One region of the Sphingobium sp. WTD-1 genome, then DNA from elsewhere that is predicted to be linked to it. Evidence: predicted binding sites of a transcription regulator. Region 1 holds the regulator's gene; each other region holds the start of a gene.
What was found. Region 1 encodes LexA, which represses DNA repair genes until DNA is damaged. Its sites were predicted from a motif close to GTTCCNCNCTTGTTCT; they were not measured.

Region 1 (2,199 bases):
AAAGTTCACACCGTCCATCGGCCCGGCGACGCGCATCCCTGGATCGTGCGACCGGCGGCGCGGCGGCGGGTGTCAGGGCAGTTTGGCGGAGGTTGATATCTGGCCGCTGGTGAGGTGACCGATCAGGCCGGTCACCGCGCCGGTGGGCGACCGGGTGAAGACCAGCAGGTCCGCGCCGCCGGGGATGGCGAAGGCGCCCGGACCGACATGGATCAGGGCAGTCGGCGCATCCTGTGACGTCGATTGGCCGTAGAGCGTGCCGTCGCGCGCGGTGATGAAGTCCGTCAGGCCGGCGGCCGAGCGATATTGGCCGACATAAGCGTCGAGAGGGTCGGTATCGGCGGGCACGGGGGTGGGCGGGTAGAGGATCGAACTGTCCTGCCGGTGCAGATAGAGCCAGCGGCCGCCCTGACGCACGAAGATATCGCTTTCGTGCCAGCCGCCGACGGCATCGGCCATGTCCTCGCGGATTTCGGCATCGACCAGAGCGATGTCGTCGAGGATGCGGGCGTGGATCGACTGGATGGCATAGGTGCGCGCCGGGTTGGAGATGGTCGGCAGATAGGCGGGCAGGTCGGCGCGGGTGCGGCGCTCGCCCAGATCGGAAACGACGACATAATCCTTGTCGAGCATCGCCATATATTTGGGGATGTCGCCGCTCTTGAGCGCGGCCAGGCGCGTTTCGATCAGGCTGCGGAAAGGGGCAAGGGTCTGTTCGTTATCCTGCGCGAACGCAGGAGAGGCACATAGCAGGATGATGGCCGGACAGATGGAGCGCAAATAGGACATGGGCCAGACCCCCTGTAACGCGGCGCCATGCTATCATGGTTGCAGCGGGCTGCCCATGCGGGATTGCAAGTCGGAAGCGGCGGAACGCTGGTCCGCCGCTCACCGGGTCAGTTGTAGCGGCGCAGCAGCCCGGCGAGCTTGCCCTGGATGCGGACCTGGCGCGAATCGTAGATCTGCGGTTCATAGGCGGCATTGGCGGGATCGAGCCGAACCCGGCTGCCTTCGCGGCGGAAATATTTGAGCGTGGCTTCAGCGTCGTCGATCAGGGCGACGACGATCTGGCCCTCGCGCGCGACATCGGTGCGCTGGATCAGCGCGAAGTCGCCGTCGAGAATGCCGGCCTCCATCATCGAATCCCCCGACACTTCGAGCGCATAATGATCGCCCGAGCCGAGCAAGGCGGCGGGGACGGAGAGCATGGTGTGGCTTTCCATCGCCTCGATCGGCACGCCGGCGGCGATGCGGCCGTGCAGCGGGATTTCGATCACGTCATTGGCGGCGGTCGGCAGCAGCACGGCGGGCGCCGATATCTTGGGCGTCGGAATGGCCGGAGCCGGCGCGCGATGCATCGCGTCGGGCAGCTTGAGCACTTCGAGCGCGCGGGCGCGGTTGGGCAGGCGGCGGATGAAGCCTCGCTCCTCCAGCGCATTGATCAGCCGGTGGATGCCGGACTTGGAGCGCAGGTCGAGCGCGTCCTTCATCTCCTCGAACGAAGGGGACACGCCGCCTTCTTCCAGCCGGGTCTGAATGAAGCTCAGCAATTCCTGCTGCTTGGGCGTCAACATCGGCGGTCCTCCATGGAACGAATGAAGAACGCATAGGAAACGGAAAGGGGCAAGTCAAGCGCGTTAAGCCATGCGCCGCTTTTGCCGGCCCGGTCGTCAGGCAGTCAGATAGTCAGGCGGTCAGGGGGATGATGTCCACCATGTCGCCGGCAATGGCGGGGGCTGAGCCGGCCGGGCGGCGGATCAGGCAGTCGGCCAGCGCCATGGCGGCGGTGGCGGCGCTGTCCTGCGCGGTGACCGAGACGATGCCGTCAGCCCCGCGATACGCCCGCAGATAATCGTCGCGTTCGGCCGTCGCACCGAGCGGCGCGGCAAGGCGGGCCTGCACGACCGGCGGCAATGGCGCGCGCGATCCGGCGAGATGGCGGACCAGCGGACAGAGGAACAGCGTGCCGGTGACGAAGGCGGAGACCGGGTTGCCCGGCAGGCCGAGAAAGATTGCATTGCCGAGGCGTCCCGCCATCAGCGGTTTGCCCGGCCGCATCGCGATCTTGTAGAAATCGAGCGTGCCGCCGGCGGCCGCGAAGGCGGGGCGGACATAGTCATGGTCGCCGACCGAGGCACCGCCGGTCGAGACGATGATGTCAGCCTGCGCCGCCTGTTTCAGCGCCTGCGTCATGGCGCC
Region 2 (2,199 bases), 1.0 Mb from region 1:
GTCGGTGGCCTGGCTACCGGCTGCCAGATTGGTCAATTGCCGCTCCGAACCACTCTGACCGATGGACACGCTTGCAGCGCGATCCGCAATCGAACCATTGCCAAGCGCAACGCTATTATCCGCCAATATGATCGTCTTGGCGCGAGAGCCGAATGCCACACTATTGGCGGCTTCCGCAATCGAACCATATCCCACCGCGACATTATTGTCGCGCACGGCATAGGCGCTGCTTCCCAAGGCTACCGACTGCTGGCCATAGGCTCGCGCGGAAGAACCTGACGCCACAGAATAGCTGCTGGCGCTTCCGCCGATGGCAGTGCCATAGGCGTCCGCCGTCGCACCTGCGCCAATGGATATCGCCACGTCACCACTGGCCTGCGCGCCGATGCCCATCGCAACCGAATTGGTCCCACTCGATACGCTCATATTGCCAAGCGCAATTGTGCCGACGTTGCTCGCAGCCGCAAGATCACCAATCGCAATCGACGATTCTGCCGCCATGGACGATGTGCCAATCGCGGCTCCTGAACGCGCGGCCGAGGCCCTGAACCCCATAGAAACGCCCCTGTCGTCAGCCGAGCTTCCGAAACCGACGGCTGTGGCATAATCTCCGGTGGCACGGCTCGAAGCGCCGATCGCCGTCTGGAAGGCGGTGCCTGTCAGCATTGGACTTCCGGCATAGGCATCGGCGCCTATCGCCGTGGCCCCATAATCCCTGGCTATCGCCCCTGCCCCGATTGCGGTTGCCATATCCGCAAAAGTCTTGGCATCGACGCCACATTCCGTCGATTGATCGCCACTTCCTGCATTGCATTCCACCGTCTCATCGGCGCGCGCCATACCGGCCGTGGCGAGCGCGCACAGGCTGATCCCCGCCGCGACGCTGCGCGACAGGCCAAATTTCTTCATCATGAAACAGACTACTCCTACAGACCAACGGTGCAGTCGGAGGGGATCGCTCTCAGCCAAGCCCCCGAATCATCCCCTCTTCCCCCACGAAGCGTGTCTTAATCGCGCCGAAGCGCTTCGCAAGGCTTTGGCGATGCGTCGAAATCGCACCCGTCTGGCATCTGCGCCGATGGCATCCTATCTTCCTTGGCGTCACGGCCGGCACCCCTTGCCCCCACGGAACAAATCTGGAACAACGCCCCCATGAGTCTGACCCATATTTCGGTGCGCGGCGCGCGCGAGCATAATCTCAAGGGCGTGGACGTCGATCTGCCCCGCGACGCCCTGATCGTCATCACCGGCCTTTCCGGCTCGGGCAAGTCCAGCCTCGCCTTCGACACCATCTATGCCGAGGGGCAGCGCCGCTATGTGGAGTCGCTCTCCGCCTATGCGCGCCAGTTCCTGGAGATGATGCAGAAGCCCGATGTCGAGCATATCGAGGGCCTCTCCCCCGCGATCAGCATCGAGCAGAAGACCACCAGCCGCAACCCGCGCTCCACCGTCGCGACCGTCACCGAGATTTACGACTATATGCGCCTGCTCTGGGCGCGCGTCGGCATCCCCTATTCGCCCGCCACCGGCGAGCCGATCAGCGCGCAGACCGTCAGCCAGATGGTCGACCGGGTCATGCTCCTGCCCGAAGGCACCCGCTTCTACCTGCTCGCCCCGGTCGTGCGCGGGCGGAAGGGCGAATATCGCAAGGAACTGGCCGAGTGGCAGAAGGCGGGCTACACCCGCGTCCGCATCGACGGCGAGCTTTACCTGATCGAGGACGCCCCCGCCCTCGACAAGAAATACAAGCATGACATCGAGGTCGTGGTCGATCGCCTGGCGGTCAATGCCGACATGGCCACCCGCCTCGCCGACAGTTTCGAGCAGGCGCTCAAGCTCGCCGACGGCCTCGCCTTTGTCGACCTGGCCGAGGGCGTCGTCCCCGGCCGCGAGGACGAAGCCCAGTCCGCGGGCAAGATGAAGAATGCCGGCATCCCCGCCAACCGCATCGTCTTTTCCGAGAAATTCGCCTGCCCGGTCAGCGGCTTCACCATTCCCGAGATCGAGCCGCGCCTCTTCTCCTTCAACGCCCCCATGGGCGCCTGCCCGGCCTGCGACGGCCTGGGCGAGCGGCAGGAGTTCGACCCCGAACTGGTCGTCCCCAACGAAGCCCTCTCCCTGAAGAAGGGCGCCGTCGTCCCCTGGGCCAAGTCCAACCCGCCCAGCCCCTATTATATGCAGGTCTTGGGCTCCCTCGCC
Region 3 (2,199 bases), 1.8 Mb from region 1:
GCGGTCCTGACCCTTGGCGATGCCGGGATGCCTCTCAACGAGCACCGGTTTGCGGCGACCGAACGCGCCTTTGTCCGTGCGGAAATCTACGAGGCGGCGAATGGGGCCCTCTCGCCAAATGAAAAAGCCCGGATGATCCTCTACGACGTCGCCACTCAGGAAGAGGCGCGTGGCCTCGAACTGATCGGCCGAGGCGGAGTCCTAAGCGTCAGCCGAGGCATGGCGATCGCCAAGCCCGCTCAGGAGCTCGTATCCAGCATGGGCATCCGAACACTGGAAAAGGACGGCCTGGGTCAAAAGGACATCACGATGGCAGCCGTCGGCCGTTATGAGCGAGTGTCAGAATTCCATCGGGCGGGGATCGATTTAGGGGCTACTTGGGCGCGAACCGGTGGCCCTGGCGCTGCAGCATTGGATGCGCGGTTGGAACGCCTTGCTTCTCGAGCGCCAGAGCCGGTGCCCAATGGCCTCGATCGGGAATCTGAAATCACCGGGGGCGATGCGGAGGGAACCTACCTATCTGAGGCAGTTACTCGCGGGATCGCTTCGCAGGCGAGCGACATCAAGTTCGAATTAGCCATCAAGCCGAAAGGCCGCACAGATCCAGATGCAAGCGAACAGCACAGCTTTGCTATGCCTCGCGGTCGAGGCCGCGATTAAAGGCGCAATGGCGCGCGACCAGATGATCATCGAGGCCCCGCGCGCCGATGTCGTCATGCTTGGAAACACACTTCGCGAATGTTCGCGAAATGAAATGAGGATTCGAAATGCCCGATGAAACCATGATCTTCGGCGTCAGCGAAGAGGGCCCGAATGGCGATGCACTGGGCTTCATCGATCTAACCAAGCTGCATGTCGGAAATAAGGTCCATGACGCCTACCGCGCAGCCGTTCTCGAAGCCGCGCAACAGCGACGGGAGAAGGGATTTGGCTGCGCCTATCTTCCACATGAGGGCATGCTGCTACTCATGCATGAGGTTCCAGGTGAGGCGAAGGTGCCTGACGCCGCCATGCCATTCACGATCCACGGCTTCGCGTCTCTCCTTTCCGACGACTGACAGGAATAGGCACGTCCTCAGCGTAACCTGTCGCCGCACCGGGATGAGGGACCGCCCCCCCTTTCGGCTAGTCCAAGCCCATCCATCAACTTCGTTAGCCGAAGAACAGGCTCTTGCTATGTTCTCTTTTTGTTCGCATATTGCCGGACATGACACAGCCCGATCCTCTCTGGCTCGCGCAGAGCCCTCTGAACGCCCCTGGGTGGGCACGAGTGGCACTGACGGCGCCGAACGAACGGTTGCGGGAGCAAGCCGCTGTAGAACTGGCCCAAACAATTATAGTGGCCATGGAACGTCAGCCGCCTCACTTTGATCGCAGGCAGATGACCCTTCCCCTCTGACGTGGGGGCGAACGTCCCCCTGCGGAACCTCGGCGATTATGCCCACCGAAACGTCAATCTTTTCATCATCTGCAGATGCGGCCACTCAGGAGTAATCGATGCTGACAAACTCAACCGCTGGTTCCTCGCGCATTGCTGGAACACCGCTATGGAAACCGTCGGATCGCACCTGCGCTGCACGCGCTGTCGGGGACATCCTGAACGATTTGCTCCAACGCCTCGACAACCGGACCGGCCTGACTGGATGAACAGTGAAGCAAGCTGGAAACGGCTGGTTCGGCGCCTGCGCGATTAGCCGGTTCGGCTAATCAGGTCAGGGCAGCCAAGCATGCAGTTCAGATATGGCAATAGCGAGTTGCCGACCATGATCATGGCCGCCCTTGTGAACGACGCCAACGACGCGGTCATCCACATCCAGCAATGGCCCTCCTGACATGCCCGGCGTCAGCATCTGCTGGACCTCGACCATCTTCACCGCACTCTTAGTTGGCAGGGACGTAACTGCGCCAGGTCGGATGTTCAGTCTGTCGCCGGGTCCATAACCGGGATACCCGATCGCGGTCGTGGCATCGCCTGTCGCGGCTGCCTTGCCGGCGGTTTCGAGCTCATAGAATTCGTTGTTGGGGATTGCATGGTCGAGAACGGCCAGATCGCGATCTGGGCATCGATGCTTCACGGACGCCGCGAATTTATTCGACGGCTTCGTCGGGTGATACAACTCAACTATACCGGACGGCGATATGCAATGCTCTGCCGTTACCAGACCGACACCCTTCATGAAAAACGCCGTGCCTTGGTCA
Region 4 (2,199 bases), 1.9 Mb from region 1:
CTGAAACGCCGGGTGGCCGTGCTTAGCCCGCGGCCACTTCATCGTCAGTCCACCAGCGGATATGCTTCGCTTCGCCACTGGCGTCGACAATCGCCTCTAGGGCATCAGCCAGCCTTTCTACCGTCTGCATGGTGCTGATTCGACGAAACCAACGTCTCACAAAGGGCCGTGAAGGTTCGATGAAACAAAGCACACCGTCAGGATATTCCAGATAGTGGCCACATCCGATCCACAGTGAGAAGGCCTCATGCGCGATCGGAACGCACCAGCCCCAATCCTCCTGAACGATCGGCTGGGCTTGAAAGCCATAATGAGGCAGGCGTTCGGCCAGAACCTGGGCGATGGCCGCCCCATCGTCTGCATAAACTGCCGATCGAAATTCCAGATGCGAGCGCATCGACCACCCTTCTTCTGATATTACCAGCCCAATTTCGTCGCATAATCCGGGTCGGCCAGCGCCGACAGGCGGCGGGCGGCGCGGCGGGCGAAACGCAGCGTCTCTGCCTTGCGCCGGGCGGCGGCCAGCGGCTCGAACGGCGCGGCACGCACCAGTTCGGCATCATATTGGTCGGCGACGATCAGGCCGGTGCGCGTCGGCCACAATGCCTCGCTGTCGAACAGGCTGGTGTCGAAACCCAATGGCACCGCCCAGAAATAGCGGTCGCAATAATCGAAATAATCCGGCCATTTCATGTCGCCCAGCAGGTCCGCCCGGCTGCACTTTATCTCGACGATGGTCAGGCGCCCGGCGCTGTCGATCGCCATGATGTCGGCGCGTCGGCCATTGGGCAGCGGCACTTCCAACAGGCCGTTCATGTCATGGCGATGGAACAAGCGCAGCGTACCGCGCGCAACCGCCAGCGCGGTCCCGTCGGTCAGCGGTGAAGAGCGACCGGCGTCTTGAGGGGCGTCTTGGATGGTCATGGCACCAGACTAGAACAAGAAGAGAACAAAAGAAAAGACCGATTCGGACATGGGGTCCGAACCGGCCTTCAAAAGGGCGTCACTGTCGCGCGGTGAGCGCGGATCAGCGATAGAAGACGTGATTGTCGATCGACGCCAGCTTGGTCTTGCCCCAGCCCGGCGACACGCGGCGGGCATGGAAGAACAGCGCGCCTTCGGCCTGGCTGTCCCAGCTGTCGTCCAGGGCGATCTGCGCGATCGCAACCGCCTCGCGCCAGGAATCGCTGGCGATGTTGATCGGCGGCATGCCGTGACCACGCACGAAGCTGAACTGGCTCGGCTGATAGATGACACCGCACAGGCTGCTAGCGAAGCGGCCCGACTTGGCGCGGTTGATGATGACGCGGGCAACGGCCAGCTGGCCCTCCAGCGTTTCACCCTTGGATTCGAAATAGACCGCACCGGCCAGGCACTTCATGTCGCCTTCGACATCCTCGGGAGCGCCTTGCGCATCAACCAGGGCTGCCAGGGTCTCGGCCTTGGGCTCAGTATCGGTCGAAAAATTGCTGCCAGCCTTGGAGCCGGAATCCAGCGACTGCGCGACTTCTTGCGGCGCAGCGAAAACGACGGCTGGCTTGGTGCCGGCCGTGGGTGCGCTAGTCAGCGCGGCGGTTTCCGGCAGGGAAACCGTGGACAGGGAGGCCTCGCTGGCGCTCGACATGTCCGACGCCGTAACAGCCGCAGCGGCCGACAGCGTAAATGCCGCGATGATCGCGGCCTTCAGACGAAAACTCATTATTGCTCAAAATCGTGCGGTTATTGGCCAGAAACGTCGATTGTAACCGATATTCTGTGACGTTCGGCCGCCCCCCGTCTGCGTGTTTACCGGCCCGCCCCCCATGGACGAATGCAGGCAACCTGCGCGTTCAGCGTTGGCCGCCATTGCCCGCGCGCGTGCAAGGAGTCAACGATCAGCAGATCGTTTGAGCGGCGAACCGTTCCGCATCCGCGATATCAAGCTCCACCAGCCACAGGTCGGGGTCCGACCTGCGCCGGCGTTCGGCATAGGCAGCGAACGCCTGAGGCCCCTCTTCCGCAGGGGGTCCACAGCGCATCAATGCATGGCCGCCGCGAAAGTTCGATACCCGCTCGAAAATTGCGGATTCCCGCCCCTTGTCCATCACCTGGACCAGGACGACGCCGCTCATCTCGTCGCCCTTGGCCAAGATCATGGCAAAGCCGCCGGCGGCATTCACCCGCTTCACCAGCGCGCCGACCAGCATTGCGCTGGTCAGC

Region 2: uvrA (excinuclease ABC subunit UvrA) is a predicted target of LexA. The motif match lies at 1,128-1,143, and genes of this name have one in related genera.
Region 3: N6H05_RS22650 (DUF6771 family protein) is a predicted target of LexA. The motif match lies at 1,179-1,194, and genes of this name have one in related genera.
Region 4: N6H05_RS04330 (MmcB family DNA repair protein) is a predicted target of LexA. The motif match lies at 936-951, and genes of this name have one in related genera.

Annotation. Positions count from the first base shown of each region.
Region 1 covers NZ_CP119127.1:2,735,385-2,737,583, forward strand. The annotation lists gene N6H05_RS13620 (ComEC/Rec2 family competence protein) at 1-96, shown strand, start outside; gene N6H05_RS13625 (nuclear transport factor 2 family protein) at 73-789, opposite strand; gene lexA (transcriptional repressor LexA) at 897-1,574, opposite strand; gene N6H05_RS13635 (molybdopterin molybdotransferase MoeA) at 1,687-2,199, opposite strand, start outside.
Region 2 covers NZ_CP119127.1:3,768,147-3,770,345, forward strand. The annotation lists gene N6H05_RS18570 (YadA family autotransporter adhesin) at 1-912, opposite strand, end outside; gene uvrA (excinuclease ABC subunit UvrA) at 1,153-2,199, shown strand, end outside.
Region 3 covers NZ_CP119127.1:4,558,191-4,560,389, forward strand. The annotation lists gene N6H05_RS22640 (hypothetical protein) at 1-660, shown strand, start outside; gene N6H05_RS22645 (hypothetical protein) at 768-1,058, shown strand; gene N6H05_RS22650 (DUF6771 family protein) at 1,208-1,399, shown strand; gene N6H05_RS22655 (trypsin-like peptidase domain-containing protein) at 1,713-2,199, opposite strand, start outside.
Region 4 covers NZ_CP119127.1:856,130-858,328, reverse strand. The annotation lists gene N6H05_RS04340 (ankyrin repeat domain-containing protein) at 1-4, shown strand, start outside; gene N6H05_RS04335 (hypothetical protein) at 23-397, opposite strand; gene N6H05_RS04330 (MmcB family DNA repair protein) at 418-924, opposite strand; gene N6H05_RS04325 (cell wall hydrolase) at 1,028-1,699, opposite strand; gene N6H05_RS04320 (DUF1491 family protein) at 1,875-2,199, opposite strand, start outside.